Regions from separate parts of the Streptomyces sp. AM 4-1-1 genome, predicted to be linked through region 1. Evidence: riboswitches for the same ligand, from Rfam matches in the RefSeq annotation. Region 1 holds a riboswitch; the other holds the start of a gene.
The links. A riboswitch is a leader RNA that binds a small molecule or an ion and turns the genes downstream of it on or off. The one in region 1 is predicted to bind cobalamin.
Positions count from the first base shown of each region.

Region 2: it holds a riboswitch for cobalamin, as region 1 does, so the genes downstream of both, PZB75_RS01165 (ABC transporter ATP-binding protein) here and PZB75_RS27080 (prenyltransferase/squalene oxidase repeat-containing protein) in region 1, are expected to answer to the same signal.

Region 1 is NZ_CP119145.1:6,392,639-6,400,390, forward strand. Features, by position in the region: gene PZB75_RS27065 (ABC transporter ATP-binding protein) at 1-1,108, opposite strand, end outside; gene PZB75_RS27070 (energy-coupling factor transporter transmembrane component T) at 1,105-2,250, opposite strand; gene PZB75_RS27075 (hypothetical protein) at 2,288-3,214, opposite strand; gene PZB75_RS27080 (prenyltransferase/squalene oxidase repeat-containing protein) at 3,211-5,970, opposite strand; cobalamin riboswitch at 6,079-6,215, opposite strand; cobalamin riboswitch at 6,361-6,436, shown strand; gene PZB75_RS27085 (hypothetical protein) at 6,556-7,752, shown strand, end outside.
Region 2 is NZ_CP119145.1:245,125-252,876, reverse strand. Features, by position in the region: gene PZB75_RS01190 (beta-ketoacyl-[acyl-carrier-protein] synthase family protein) at 15-1,265, shown strand; gene PZB75_RS01185 (acyl-CoA dehydrogenase) at 1,337-3,199, shown strand; gene PZB75_RS01180 (hypothetical protein) at 3,229-3,360, shown strand; gene PZB75_RS01175 (acyl carrier protein) at 3,460-3,720, shown strand; gene PZB75_RS01170 (beta-ketoacyl-[acyl-carrier-protein] synthase family protein) at 3,717-4,940, shown strand; cobalamin riboswitch at 5,039-5,225, shown strand; partial or broken gene PZB75_RS01165 (ABC transporter ATP-binding protein) at 5,280-5,489, shown strand; gene PZB75_RS01160 (PRC and DUF2382 domain-containing protein) at 5,644-6,606, opposite strand; gene PZB75_RS01155 (adenosylcobinamide amidohydrolase) at 6,899-7,624, shown strand; gene PZB75_RS01150 (homoserine O-acetyltransferase) at 7,727-7,752, opposite strand, start outside.

The DNA.
Region 1 (7,752 bases):
CCGGCAGGGCCTTCGGATCGGGCCTCTTCGCCCCGGTGTCCGGACCGACCCGCACGGTGCCGGATCTACGGGGCCCCGACCCCTGGAGTGCCCACAGCAAGGAGGACTTGCCCGAGCCGTTGCGGCCCATGAGGGCGGTGATCTCGCCGCCGCGCAGATCGAGATCGACCTCGCGCACGGCCGGGACGCCGTGGTACGCCACCGTGACGCCGCGTGCCGTCAGCAGCGGTGCCGCGTCAGCGACGCCGGCGGTGGTGGGACGGACGGCGGTGGGACGGACGGGTGGCGGCGGGGTGTCGGCCAGGTCGCCGCGCAGCGTGACCGCGGCCCGCCGGGCGTCGCGGACGGAGAGCGGGAGGGGCGACCAGCCGGCGCTTCTGCCCAGCTCCACGATGGGCGGCGCGATCGACGACGTACGGAAGATCTCGGACGGTGTGCCGGACACCACCCGGCCGTCGCCCGGGAGATGGAGGACCCGGTCGGCGTACTGCACGACCCGCTCCAGGCGGTGTTCGGCGAGGAGCACGGTGACCCCGAGGTCGTGCACGAGACGGGTGACGGCGGCCAGGACCTCCTCGGCCGCCGTCGGGTCGAGCGCGGAGGTGGGCTCGTCGAGCACCAGCACACGGGGATGCGCGGTGAGGACGGAACCGATCGCGACGCGCTGTTGCTGGCCGCCGGACAACTCGTACAGGGCCCGGTGGCGCAGATCGGCCAGGCCGAGCAGATCGAGGGTCTCCTCGACGCGTTTGCGCATCACGGCGGCGGGGACGGCCAACTGCTCCATGGCGTAGGCAAGTTCCTCCTCCACGGTGTCGGTGACGAAGCCGTCGAGCGGGTCCTGTCCCACCACGCCGACCACATCGGCGAGTTCACGCGGCGGGTGGTGCGCGGTGTCCCTGCCGTCGACGGTGACCCTGCCGTACAGGGTGCCGCCGGTGAAATGCGGTACGAGACCGTTGACGGCCCCGAGCAGGGTCGACTTGCCGACCCCGGTATGACCGACGACGAGGCAGAGTTCACCCTCGTCGACCGTCAGGTCCACCTCGCGCAGCACCGGCCCGGCGCCGTCGTCGTACTCCACGCCGACCTGGTCGAAAGTGATCACTTGGCATCCTCGGTGCGCCGCGCGGGAACACGCGGGGTGGACGGGCCCGGTGGCGGCGCGAGGAACCCGGCCGCTCCGGCGAGCAGGACCGCCGCGGCGGGGAGCAGCGGCAGGGTCGGCCAACTCAGCGGATAGATCGACGGGTTCAGCTCGGCCGGGTCGTAGCCGACGTCACTGAAGAGCAGCACGGCGGAGAGCACACCGCAGGACGCCACGGCCCATTCGGCGAACCGCCACGGATCGGGCCGGTACGTGGTCCGGGTGATCCGGCGCCCGCCGAACCGCAGACCCGCGACGCACAGCAGGGCGCCCGCCGCCAGGGCCGGCAGCCCGAGCGGCCTCGGCGCCGTCGCGTCCAGCAGGCCGTACGCCCCGGCGCACAGCCCGCACATGCCGAGCAGCATCAGCGTGCCGGTCAGCCGGCGCGAGCCACGGGTCGCGGAGCCCGCCCGGCCGTAGCCACGCGAGTCCATCGCGGCAGCCAGCCGCAAGGAGCGTTCCAGAGCGTCCTCCAGCACCGGGACGACGATGCCGCGCAGTGCCCTCAACCCCCGCCCACGGCCCGCCCGCAACCGCCGGGCACGGCTCACGCGCTGCACGCTCTGCACCAGTTGAGGGGCCACACTGATGGACACCGTAACGGCGACGCCGAGTTCGTACAGCGCGCCGGGCAGGACGCGCAGGGCCCGCTTCGGGTTGGCGAGGGTGTTCGCCGCGCCGACGCAGCAGAGCATGCAGGCGAGGCGGAGCCCGTCGGTGGCGGCCGAGAGCAGCGCTTCGAGGGAGACGGGACCACCGAGCCGGATGCCCGCGTACCAGTCGGGGGTCGGAATGTGCGGCAGCGAGAAGAGGAAATGGTCGCGCGGGGTGATGCCGGTGGCGAAGACGGCGCGGAACGCCACCCGGACCGCGACCACGGTGAGCGCCAGATACAGGTAGTACTTGAACCCCCGCGCCCAGGGGGCCTCGGTGCGCCGCATCGTGATGACGTGACCGAGCACGGCGAGCACGAGGAAGAGCAGCAGCGGGTTGTTGGTGCGGCTGACGGCGGTGGCGAGGGCGAGCGCCCAGATCCACCAGGCCACCGGGTGCAGGGTACGGGGAAGGCGCCGGCCGCCCGTGCTCGGCGCGGAGTCCGACACGGGCGTGGGGACGGGCGGGGCGGTACGCGGCACCGGCCTACTCCGCACGGCGGCGGCGCTTCGCGGCGAACACGGCCGCGCCGCCGATGACGACGACCAGTCCTGTGGTAGCCGCGACGGGCACCAGCGAACCGGAGTCGTGCGGGGCGTCCGAGGCGGGGGCCGCGTCAATGACCTCCGTTCCCGCGCTCGGCGCCGCGACCGCCGACGCCGACGCCGAGGTCACCGGGAGCGACGGGGAAGGGGACGGCGACGCCGGGACGGACGGCGAGGCACTGGCGGACGGGCTCGCGCTCACGACAGGCGGTACGGGAACGGGGGCGGGCGGCGGGGCGGCGGTCGTCGGCCGCCGCACGTCCGGCCCCCGGGTGGTCCGTCCGGGGGCGGGCCTGGAGTCCGAACCACCCCCGGTGCGCCTGGCGTTGTGGGCGCGCAGCTGGTCGGGGGTGACCGTGGGCCGCCCCTTGGTGCCACCGATGTCCGTACCGCCGAAGATCCACAGGTCCACGCTGCCCGGCCTGGGCCGGTAGCTCATGGCGCCCAGCTGGCTGTACTCCCAGGTGTGGTCACCGGGGCCGGCGTGCCAGTACGACCAGTAGGCGGAGGCCGGCGGGGTGAGGACACAGTCCTCCTGCTGCGAGGTGGGGTACTGCCTGCCGCCCTGGTGGCCGCTGTAGCCGATCCGGCAGATGAACGCGGGGCCGTCGTGTCCGGTGCCGGTGGTCGCCCAGCCGCCCTGGTTGAGGAGTTCGTAACCGGTGGTCGGTGTCGTACCGCAGGAGCGGTACACCGGCCCGCCCCAGTGGCTGAAGTCCACGGCGAGCACGACACCGGAGGACGTGGTGCACCGGCCGATCGGCTGCGGGGCGGCGTCGGCCGTCGTGGTGGTCGCGCCGAGCGCGGCCGCCGTCAGGCCGAGCGCGGCGACGACACGGCCGGACGTCCGCCGGACGCGGGAGGTCACCGCGTCCCCCCGGTCGTCGTGCGGTGCCTGCGGGCCACCACGACCACGCACCGGCCGGCCAGGACCAGCGCGACGGCCGCCGCCGCGAGGACGCCGGCCTGGAGTCCGGTCGACGCCAGGCTGCCGTCGCCGGACGCCGAGCCGTCCGCCGCGCCCGCACCGCCGGAGTCATCACCGGGAGTGACGATGACAGGCGCGGAGGCCGACGGGTCGGGGTCGGGCAGAGGCTGCGCGGTGGTGCCGGTCAGGCTGCGGGTCAGCATGCCGAAGGAGATGCCCGTCGATCCGCCGACCGCCTGGGTGGAGGCGCGGATGTCGGAGCCCCGCTGGCCCTCCTCGGCGACGTTGAACCCGCCGTCCGCGTTCTGCTGGGACGCCAGGAACTTACGGGCCCTGGCGATCTGCGGCCCGTACTTCGGCGCGTCCAGGGAGAGACCCTGCACGGCGAGGGCGGCGGAGTTCACGGAGTCGCCCGCGGCGCCGGGGAATCCGCCGTCCGGCAACTGCCGCGACGCGATCCACTTCAGGGCCTTGTCCACGGCCGGCCGGCTCGTGCCGTCCTCGGCCAGGTCCAGGGTCATCGCCGCGATGGCGGTGGAGTCGACGTCGGAGTCGCCGGTCGCCGGGATCAGGCTGGGCCAGGCGCCCGACGGCTGCTGGAGACCAGACAGATAGGTGAGGGGGGCCCGCGCCGCGTCCTTCTCACCGGCCCGCAGCTGTGCGATGACGCCGAGGGACTGGGCGAACACCGAAGGGGCGTAGGTGTAGGCGCCCTTGGCCGGGCAGCTGCGGTCCGGGGCCGTGCTGGGCCGCTCGCAGACCGCGTCGGCGAGCGCGGCGATCAGGTCTCTGCCGCCGAAGTGACGAGGGTCCCGGCCGACGACCTCGGCGAGCACGGCCGCCTTGCCCATCGACCCGCCCGCCGCGTGCGCCGTACCCGCGTTCGTCCAGTCGTGCAGGGTGCGGCCCTCGGCGTCCTTGCCGCCCTGGTCGAGGAAGTCCGTGATCGCGCGCAGGGTGTTGTCGTCGTGTCCGGCCGCCGCCAGGGCGAACGCGCCGTCGATCGTGAGGCCGAAGTCGGCCCGGCCCGTGGCTGATCCGGTGCCGTAGTAGCGGCCCTGCCGCAGCCGGGACGGGTCGGTGAGGTAGGCGACGCCCTTCCTCAGATCGGGCCCCTCGCCGGGAGGAGCCGTGGGAGGCGTCGTCGGGGGAGTGGTGGGCGGCCCGGTCGGCTCGGGCACCTTCGTGGTCAGGGCGGCCAGGCTGGTGCCCGAGCCGGCGAGCACGGCGGGCGAGGTCGCGTACAGGGCCGGTTCGGTGGCGCCCTCCTCGAACCCGAAGCCTCCCCCGGCGAGTTGCTGTCCCGACAGCCAGGAGACGGCGGCGTCGGCGGTGGTGGTGTCGCCGAGCGTCCGCAGTGCCTGCGCGGCGTACGCGGTGGCGGCCACACTGCCGGTGGAGGAGCCGTTGTACCCGGGGAAGCCGCCGCCCTGGAGCTGGGCCTTCCCGAGGTAGGTACGGGCCTTGGCGACGGCGGTGTCATGGCCGCCGGCCTGGCGCAGGACGAGGGCGACGAGCCCGGTCGTCGCCGGGTCGCCGTCGCAGTACTCACCGGGGCGGATCAGGATGCTGGTGAACGACCCGTCCTGGCACTGGAGTTGGGTCAGCCGGTCCACGGCCGGGGCCGGCGGTACCTCGCCGCCGCGCAGGAGGGCCAGCACGGCGAGCGCCTGCGCGTCACCGTACGTGGCGTTCGGGAAGTCGCCCTTGGCGGTGCAGCCCGGGGTGGGGGAGCCGGACTCGGGCCCCGCCGGGCAGACGTTCTTCCTGAGGTCGGCGAGCAGATCGTGGCCGCCGAAGGAGCGCGGATCGTTCTCGGTGATCTCCGCGAGCAGTGCCAGCCGGGCGGCGGCGTTCGCGTCGGGAGCGCTGTCCGGGCCCGCGGGGTAGGCGTAGGCGTCGGTCTGCGAGGCCAGATGGGCCGTGACCTTGTCGAGCGTGGCGCTCCTGCCCCCGGCGGCGAGCGCGTAGGCGGCCTCGGTCGTCAACAGGTGGTTCGGGGCGTCCGCGCCCTCGTCGACGACGTGGTCACCGTCCTTCAGTGTGCCCGTCACCCACCGGAAGGCGGCCGGGAGGTCGATCGCGCCGGGCGGCACGGTCGGGGACGTACCGGGATCGGGCGTACCGCCACCGCCCGCGCGCACCTGGTCGGGGGTGAACGACGGCCTGCCGCTGGTCCCGCCGGTGTCGGTGCCGCCGAACACCCAGGCGTCGACGTCACCGTCCTTGGGCTTGCGGGCCATGGCGCCGAGCGGGCTGTACGACCACTGGTCCTGGCCGGGCGAGGCGATCCAGTACGACCAGTACGCGGTGGGCTGCGGGGTCAGTACGCAGTCCTCCTGGTCCGGGGTCGGGTACTGCGTACCGGAGTTGTACGGTCCGAAGCCGATCCGGCAGATGAACGCCGGACCGTCGTGCCCGGTGCCCGTCGTGGTGAACCCGCCCTCGTGCAGCAGGTCGTAGCCGCTGGTGGGAGTGGTGTCACAGCCGCGCTCCACCGTGCCGCCGAACGGCCCGAGGTCGACCGCGACGATCGCACCCTTCGTCGCCGTGCACTCCCCGATCGGGTCGGCCCCGGCAGGGGAGACCCCCGTGACGAACGCCACGCTCGCGCCGAACGTGAGGACCGCCGCCGATATCAGCGACAGCAGCCCTCTCCTCGACCCGCGCCGGTCCGATTGCTCTGTGGTCCCCACCACGGCCCCTCGTGTCGTCCCCGGGCGGGTCCGTGCGCGGCAGACGGCTCCCGGGCGACCAGGAGGCCGGGCGGGAGCGGGTCGAACCACGCCGTAGTCCGCGACGGCGTATCTCGCTGAAAACCTGGCACCAGGTGTTCCGGCTCGCCCACGCTCTGTCGGGCCTACGGTTGCGGGTCAGCGCCGGTTTCCGACCGGCTTCCCCTGGTGCTGAGTGCGTATCAGCCGGATTGGAACACGCGTATGAACACACCGTCAAGGCAGGCCGGTTCCGGCACCGGGTCCCGTCCGGGCACCTGACGGCCCCGGTCCGGCGGTCCCCGGGCACGGCGGCCGGCCGCGTCTGGCGGACCCCCTGGCCCCTCGGGTAGCGTCCTGGCCTGCCGAGTGGGGGAACCCGGTGCGAATCCGGGGCTGACGCGCAGCGGTGTGGGACGGCAGGGGGCCGTTCCGAGCCCGAATGCCCAGACGGTGACGACAAGTTGGAAGCCGTGCCACGCGTTCGGGCGGCGGTCACCCGCTCTTCCCCGTCCTCGGTCGTGGGAGGGCGGGCGGGGCCGGCGTCCCTCATCCCAGGAGCAGGCCATGTCCCGTTCTCTCACCTCACGCCGCATCGCGCTCACGGTGCCCGCGGTCCTCGGGGCCTTCGCCCTGACCGTGCTGCCCGCGGCCGCCACCTCGACCCCGGCACAGATCGCCACCTCCAAGGCCAACGGTGTGGCGTACCTCAAGTCCCTCCAGGCCGCCGACGGTTCGTACGCGGGCTCCGGACTGTCCAACGAATGGGCGTTCACCGCCTTCGCCGCCACGGGTACGGCGGCCGTCGACGTCACCCCCGGCGGCGACACCACGAAGAACGCCCGCACCGTGTACCGGAACCTGCTGGCCACCCCGGGCTGGCCGTCCGCCACCCCCGTGGTCACCGACTACGAACGCGGCGCGCTCAACGCGAACGCCGCCGGCATCGACCCGGCGCGGGTCTCCGCCTCACGCAACCTCATCGCGGACGTCTACGGCTACTGGCAGACGGCGGAGGGTGGTTACTTCGGCCCGTCCGCCAACTACAACGGCACGGTTTTCGCCGCACTGGCCCTCGGCGGCGCCAGGACCCAGGCCGGTGCGCGGCGCATACCGCAGGCACTCGTCGACCAGGTGGTCACGCGTATCCGCGCCAACCAGCACAACGACGGCGGCTGGAACTACAGCAAGGCCGAGGGCAACCCGACCCAGCTCGCCACCGCGAGCGACATCGACATGACCGGCGCCTCGATGGCCGCGCTCTGTGTCTCGGGTGTGCCGAACACCGACGCGGACATCGTCCGGGCGAAGACATTCCTCAAGGGCAAGCTGGTCAACAACTCCGGTGCGTTCAACGCCATGTTCGGCGTCAACACCGACTCCAACGGCTGGGCCGTCTCCGGACTGAACGCCTGTGGTGTCAACCCGCAGACGGGCGACTTCCTCACCCCTCTGGGCAGGACGCCGGTCGACTTCCTCATCGCCCAGCAGTTCAACCCGGGCGGCGGCTTCAAGTACCTGCCCGGTGACACCTCGCCGTCCGCGTACGCCTCCATCGACGGGCTGCGCGCGGTGGCGGGCGGCGGCTTCACCTTCACACCGCCCGTACCGGCCACCACGGGCGCCCCGCAGTGGGTCGCCACCAGCACGTTCAGCCCCGGCACCGCCACCAGGCTGTCGCTCAGCGTGGACGACGGGACGGGCGCGCTGAAGGTCTGCTCGGTGACCTTCACACCGACCGCCACCACGACCACGCTCGGCGAC
Region 2 (7,752 bases), 6.1 Mb from region 1:
GGAAGGAACGGAAGATGGCGCGGGTGACTGACAAGGGCGTCGCGGTGACCGGTGTCGGGCTGGTGACCTCTGCGGGAGCCGACGAGCACACATTCTGGGCAGGGCTGTGCGCGGGACGCTCGACGGCCCGGCGCTGTGACGAACTCGCGGGCCTGCCCGTCGACTTCGCCTGTCCGATCGACGGCATCGACCTGGACCGGGCGGTGGGCGGACGTGCGGTCTGGCGGATGGCGCGGTTCGTGAAGCTCGCCGTGGTCGCCGCCCGGCAGGCGGTGGCGGACGCCGGGCTCTCCCCGGCGGTCTGGGACGGTGACCGCGTGGGCGTGGTGCTGGGGGTCGGGGTCGGCGGGATCTCCGCACTCGTCGACAACGCGCGGAAGTTCGACGAGCGGGGTCCGGACGCGGTCTCACCCGTCCTGGTGCCGATGATGATGCCGAACGCCGCCGCCGGGGAGGTCGCCATCGCACTGCGGGCCTGCGGGCCCAGCCTGGCACCCGCCACGGCATGCGCCTCGGGTGCCACCGCGATCGCCGTGGCCAGGGACCTGCTGGCGAGCGGTCGGTGCGACGTGGTGGTGGCGGGCGGCGCCGAATCCGTACTGACGCCGCTCGTGGTCACGGCGTTCGCGCGGGCCGGCGCCCTGTCCACGCGTACCGACGACCCGGCGGGCGCCTCCCGGCCCTTCGCGGAGGACCGCGACGGATTCGTCGTCGGCGAGGGCGCCGCGCTCGTGGTGCTGGAGCGGACGGCGGACGTGCGGGCCCGTGGCGGCCGGTCCCGCGCGCTGCTGACCGGGGCGGGGTCCAGCACGGACGCCTACCACCCCACCGCACCCGCGCCCGACGGCCGCGGCGCCCGGCTGGCCGTGGAAACGGCGCTCGGCCAGGCCGGCTGGTCCTCCGGCGACGTCGACCACGTCAACGCGCACGGCACCTCCACCCGGCTCAACGACGCCATGGAGAGCGCTCTGATCACCCAGCTCTTCCCGCACCGCCCGCCGGTCACCGCGCCCAAGGGCGTTCTCGGCCACACCCTGGCCGCGGCCGGGGCCATCGAGGCGGTCGCCACGGTCCTGACCCTGGAACACGGCGTCATCCCGCCGGTCGCCAACCTCGACTCCCCGCCGGGCGGCTTCGAGCTGGACTGTGTGACGAAGGAGCCGCGCCGGCGGTCCGTGGAGCGGGCGGTCAGCCATTCCTTCGGCTTCGGCGGGCACAATGTCGCGCTCGCCTTCCAGCGGGCCCGTCCCCCCGCTGGGTCATGATCCGCTTCTGACCTGCGTACATTCCATGACGGCGGGGGTGTCCTCGCCGTTCCAGGATCGTTGTTCATGCCATGACCGCAATCATCGACAGCGCGGCCACCGAGCCCGCCACCGATCTGCTGACCGGTGTGCTCTTCGGCCGCGACTTCCGCCGGGAACATGGATTCTGGCGGTGGCTGATCACTACAGAACCGTTTCGCCGCCGAGCCGGGTCCTCGGTGGACGGCCGGCTCCCTCTGGCGTACGAACGGCTGGGAATCCTCAACGACGCACTCGACAGCGGTGCCCGGCTCGCCTCCGACCCCCGCGCCCTGGCGGCCCTGCACGAATGGCTGGCCCCGGTCGACCCGGCGCTCACCACCATCGCGGGCATCCACTACAACCTCTTTCTCGGCAGTCTCCTCGACCACCAGGGCGATGCCCCGAGGGACCTGTCGGACTTCCTGCGGCTGCGGCGGACCGGCACCTTCCTCTGTACGGAGGTGGCGCACGGCAACGACGCGGCGGCGGTCGAGACCACCGCGACGTACGACCGTGAACGGGACGGATTCGTCCTGCACACGCCGTGCGCCGGGGCGCAGAAGTTCATGCCCAACACGGGCCCGGCGGGCGGCCCCAAATCCGGGCTGGTCGCCGCCCGACTCCTCGTCGACGGCGCCGACCTCGGCGTCTTCCTCTTCCTGACCCCGCTCACCGACGGCGAACGGACCCTGCCGGGGGTGCGGGTCCGGCCGCTGCCCGCACGGCTGGGCAGCGCGGTCGACCACTGTCTGACCTCCTTCGACCAGGTCTTCGTGGGACGCGGCGCGCTGCTCGGCGGCGAGCACGGCCGGCTCGGCGCGGACGGAAATTTCAGCAGCTCGGTGAGCAATCGCAGACGCCGTCTCCTCGTCTCGATCGGCCGGGTCACCCCGGGCAAGCTCTCCATGAGCGCCTGCGCGGTCGGCTCCGCCCGCGCCACCCTCGCGATCGCCGTCCGCTACGGCGGGCACCGGTACATCTCCGGACCCCGCGCCTCGCGCCGCGTCCCGGTGATGGCCCACCGCAGCCACCACGGGCCGCTCGCCACCGCCCTGGCCACCGTCTTCGCGATGAGCCTGCTGCACCGCAGGGCGCTCGACCGGTGGACGGCCCACACCACCGCGGACCGGGACGAGGCGGAACGCCTGGTCGCCGTCGCCAAGGGGTGGATCACCTGGCAGGCCCGCACCGTGATCGTGGAGTGCCGTGAACGGTGCGGTGCCCAGGGCCTGTTGGAGGGCAACGGCATGACCGAACTCATCACCGGCATCGAGGGGGCGATCACCGCGGAGGGCGACAACCTCGCCATCCACGCGAAGGCCGCGGCCGAGATACTTTTCACCAGCGCGTCCGGCGAGCGGCGTGCCGCCCCGGCCGCGCGGTACGGCGACCTCTTCGACCCCCGGTTCCTCGGGAGCCTCCTCGCGGCCGTCGAGGAGATCTGGTTCGCCAGGGCCGCCGCACGGATGGGCCGGGCGCCGCACGGTGATCCGCTCGGCCGGTGGAACGCCGCGTCGGGAGCGGCGCTGCGGGGGGTGGAGGCGCATGCGTACCGGCAGGCTGCCGAGGCGTACGCCGAGGCGGTGACCGGTCTCCCGGAGGGACCGGCCCGCGAGCGGCTGCGGGAGCTGGAGCTGCTGTTCGCGCTCCAGTGGGTGGCCCGCAACAGCGGCGATCTCCTGGCGGCCGGGTGGCTGACCGCCGGCCAGGTCGACGCGCTGCCGGAGACCACCGAACAGCTCATCGCCGCCGTCGCCGCGCACGCGGGCGAACTGGTCGAGTCCTTCGCGCTTCCGGATGAACTGTTCGGCGACTGGCCCATCGCGGGTGCCGACTACACGGACGCGTACGAAGATCCGGAAGGTGCCTGGCGAACCGGCCCGGAGCGGCCCCGGACGCCGGGGACGCGATGACCCCGGTGGCCGGGGCCCCGGTGCGGTCGATGAAGGAGGCCGCGGCGGCGCTCGGCGTCAGGGCCGTGCTGCTGGCGTACTGGGGCACGGCTTCCACGCTGGCGCGGTGGTTCGCGAAACCGCGCCGCGGCGGTGACGAATCGGTTCGCCCCAAGGCGTAACCGGCGGTTCGTCGTCGAGTTGTTCCGGCGGCGGAGTGTCTGATGCGCGCTTCATCCACATGGTCGCATACATATGCGCACGCAAGCGAAAGGAAGATCATGTACGAGATCCACCCCAAGATCAACGAGATTCTCATCGGCACCTTCAGGGTGCCCGCGGCGGAGATCCTGCCGCACTCCACGATGGACAGCCTGGAAATGGACTCCCTCGCCGTCGCCGAGTTCGCCGTCATCCTGAGGGAGACGCTGGACGTGGACGCGGGCTCGGACAGGCTCTACCGCGATGCCACCCTCGCCGAACTCACGGCGTTCATCGACGAGTCGCTGCGGGGCGAACTGCCGGTGGGCAACGCCCGATGAGCCGTCACACCGTCGTCGTCACCGGCCTGGGAATGATCACTCCGGCCGGCCACGACACCGAGACCACCTGGAACGGCGTGTGCGCCGGGGTCTCCTCGGCCCACACCGTGCCGGAGCTCGACGGATGCGTGGTCGACTTCGCCTGCACGGTCGACGACACCGGCCTCGACGCCCGGATCGGCGGAAGGACCGCCTTCCGGATGGGGAAGTACGTCAAGTTCGCCGTCCTCGCGGCCAGGGAGGCGGTCGCGGACGCCGGACTCGACCCCGCCGACTGGGACGGCACCCGGGTCGCGGTGGTCGTCGGCACCAGCAGCGGCGGCTCGGCCGGACTCACCGCGCAGGCCGTCACCCTCGACCGGCGCGGCCCGAGCGCCACCTCACCGTCGGGCATCCTGCTCACCATCCCCAACATGCCCGCGGCGGAGATCGCCATCGACATGCGGGCCACCGGCCCCAGCCTGGCGCCGTGCACCGCGTGCTCGTCCGGCGTCACCGCGCTGTCCGTCGCCCGCGACCTGCTGGTCACCGGCCAGTGCGACATCGCGGTCGCCGGGGCCACCGAGTCGATCATCTACCCGGTCGCCATGACGGGCCTCGCCCGCTCCGGCGCCGCCGCTCCCGCGGACGGCGACCCGGCCGGGCTGTGCCGCCCGTTCGCCGCCGACCGCCGCGGACTGGTCATGGGTGAGGGCGCCGCCATCATGGTGCTGGAACGGGCCGACGACGCGCGCGCCCGGGGCGCGGCCCCCCGCGCGCTGCTCGCCGGTACGGGCGCCACCACCGACGCCCACCACCCGACCAGCCCGCTTCCCTCGGGCGCCGTCGCCCAGGCCGCGGTCGAGTCGGCGCTGCGTGACGCGGGGTGGCGGCCGGAGGACGTCGAGCACGTCAACGCCCACGGGACCGCGACCCCGATGAACGACGCGACCGAGGCCGCCCTCATCAGCCGGGTCTACCCGCACCGGCCGCCCGTCACCGCCCCCAAGGGCGTGCTCGGCCACTGCATGGGGGCGGCGGGCGCGATCGAGGCCGGGCTGACCATCCTCACCCTTCAGCACGGCGTCGTACCACCGATCGCGAACCTCGACGCGCCCGCGCCCGAGTTCGACCTCAACTGCGTCACCAAACAACCGCTGAGGCAACCCGTCGGACGGGCCGTCAGCCACTCCTTCGGATTCGGCGGACACAACGCCGTACTGGCGCTCCAGCGTCCCTGAACCGGGTCGACGGGCCACGGAACGGGGGCGGAACGCCGGGCCACCGGCCTGGCGTACTGCCCCCGCGCACACCCCCGCCGGGCGGTCATCGACCGCGTGACAGTTCGCTAAATGCTGGTGAAGCCCCATGCGGGGGTCAGGAAATCCGGTGCGAGTCCGGAGCTGACGCGCAGCGGTCAGGGGACGGGCGGGGCCAAGGCCACTGGGACGCCCACGGGTTCCCGGGAAGGCGCCTCCTCCGTGTGAACCCGAGTCCGAAGACCCGCCGGCGGCCGCGCCCGGGACCGGACACGGCACACGGACACCAGGCTCCGCGCACGAGCCGTGGGACGCCGGGGAACTGCCGTCGTCGCGCCGCACGACCCCAACAGTCTCCCGGCGGTGTTCTGCGAGCGGATCGTCGTCACGGAACAGGGCCGGGTCGTCGCGGGCGGTGTCCCCGCACGAGGTGATCACCGCGGAACCCATCGCGGACGTCCACCGCGTGACCGCGGCGGTCCCCCGGACCGGTTGGACGCCCGGCCCTCGGTGCGCTTCCTGCCCGGGCGGGGCCACGCGGCGGACCTGAGAGGCCGCCCCGGCGCCCGCGCACGGGCCGGTGCCGGGGCGGCGAACACCCCGGCACCGGCCCACGGGGTGAGGGGCGGACCCTGCGGCCCGCCCCTCACCCGGTGTGTGTGACTGTCCCCGCCGATGCGGAGGGTCAGCGGCGACGACCGCGGCCGAACTCGCCGCCCGCGTCCTTGCCGCCCTTCTCCGAGCCGTCCGCGTAGTCGACCTGCTCCTTGCGGACCTCGGCGGAGACCTCCTTCTGTTCGGTGACCCGGTCGGTCTCCAGACGCACCCGTTCCACCGGCACGGCCTCCTTGCGGACCGTGGCACGCTCCGCGTGCAGCGTGACCTCCACGTCCTGCTCGCCGATGTCCGACGCCCGGGTCGACTTCTCGTCGCCCCGCAGAGGTTCACGGACCATCCGCACCTCTTCATGGCTCACGGGCACCGTCCTGGTGACGTTCTCGGTCACCACGTACTTGCGCAGATGCGCCTTGCCGCTCTCGTACTCCTCCGTGCCGACGCGCAGCTGCTCCTCGGACCGGATGACCTCCTCCTTGCCGCCCATGCCGGGAGCCGACCGCTCCGCTCCCGCCCCCGCCATCGGACGGGACATGGCGGACGCGTCCGCGTTCCGGTGCTTGCCCGTACCGGCCGGATCACCGGCGGTACGCGCGGTACCCGCCGCTCCGGCGCCCGCTCCGGCGCCCGCGGCACCCAGAACACCCGCGCGGGACGCGTCGGGCGTCCCGGTGCCGGTGCCGGACCGGTCGCCGAGCTTCGTCGTGCGGTTCCGGGTCAGTCCGTAGTGCCGGTAGAGCTCTTCCTCCTCCGAGACGGACAGATGCGCGTCCGCGTCGACCCTCGGGGCGTCCTTGACGCGGTCCTTGGGATGCGAGATGTGCAGGTCGGAACCCGACCGCCGGGCCCCGGAGAGCGGTACGAAGCTCTCCTTCATGCCGAACAGACCGGTCTTGACCGTGATCCAGTCCGGCTTGCCGGTGTCGTCGTCGACGTACACCCGCCCCACATTTCCGATCTTCTCCCCGTCACTGTCGTAGACCGTCAGGCCGTCGAGCTCTCCGGAATCCGTGAAACCGTCAGCGGCACCCATGACCGATTCCTCCTCGCCCGAGCGCGTCCTGTGGGTGAGTCCCCCAGGGGAGGCGCGCCCGACTTCCATCGCGCCTCACCCCGTAGGACCGTGCAACCGCCGGGCACCGGAGGACGGCCTCCGGCGGACCCGCCAGGTGCGGGGACGCCCATCACGGCCCACCACCGCGCGCCTGCGGCCGCCGCCACCCGCACTAGGCCGTTCGAGTGAAGCGAGGGGATGGTGACGGGGCCGTGGGCGCGGGCAGCGACGGTCACCGGCCCGGCCTGGGAACGGGTCCGGTGCGCCCCATATGATCGGCGGGCCGTTGCCCGAACCCGTGCCCAGGGAGTGCGCCATCACCGACGTACGGACCTTCCCGCCCCAGCGGCGCGGCGAGCTGCTGGGGCGGCACGAGGGCGGCGTCGGTCTGCACCACCTCGTGTGGCGGCTGGGACCCGGCTGGCGGGTGTGCGGCAGCGCCGTGCTCGGCGGCGGACTCGGCCCCCGGCGATGGATCGTGAACGCCCAGGTGCCCGGTGGGTACCCACGCCTGGACCCCGACCGGCATCTCGCGGAGATCGCCGCGGCCGAGGGCCTGACCGGCCCCGGCGCGGGACTGATGACCGCCGCCGACGTCACCGCCCGCACGGTCGCCACCGACAAGGGTGCGACGGCGACCGTCACCTGCGGTCTCGGTGTCCGGGGCTGGGCCGCTGCGCCGGACGGCGACACCGGGCCGCGGCCGCCCGGCACCGTCAACATCGTGGTGACCCTGCCGGTCGCCCTGTCCGACGCCGCGCTGGTCAACGCCGTCGCCACGGCCACCGAGGCCAAGGTGCAGGCGCTTCTGGACGCCGGACTCGACTGCTCGGGGACCCCCACCGACGCCGTCTGTGTCGCCTCGCCCGCCCCGGGCGCCGACGGCGGGGAACCGTTCGCCGGGCCCCGTTCACCCTGGGGGGCGCGCCTCGCCCGCGCCGTGCACCGGGCGGTTCTCGACGGCGCGCGGGGGGAGCGGACGGCGGGGCGGATCTGACGGGACGCGTACCGAAGAGGTCCACGGCCGGGCGGAGCGGTCCCGTGGGACCGGCCTCTCCGGGCATCACCGTCGCGTGCCCGCCCCGGCCGGCCGTGGGTGTCAGGTGCCGGGCAGCACCTCGCGCA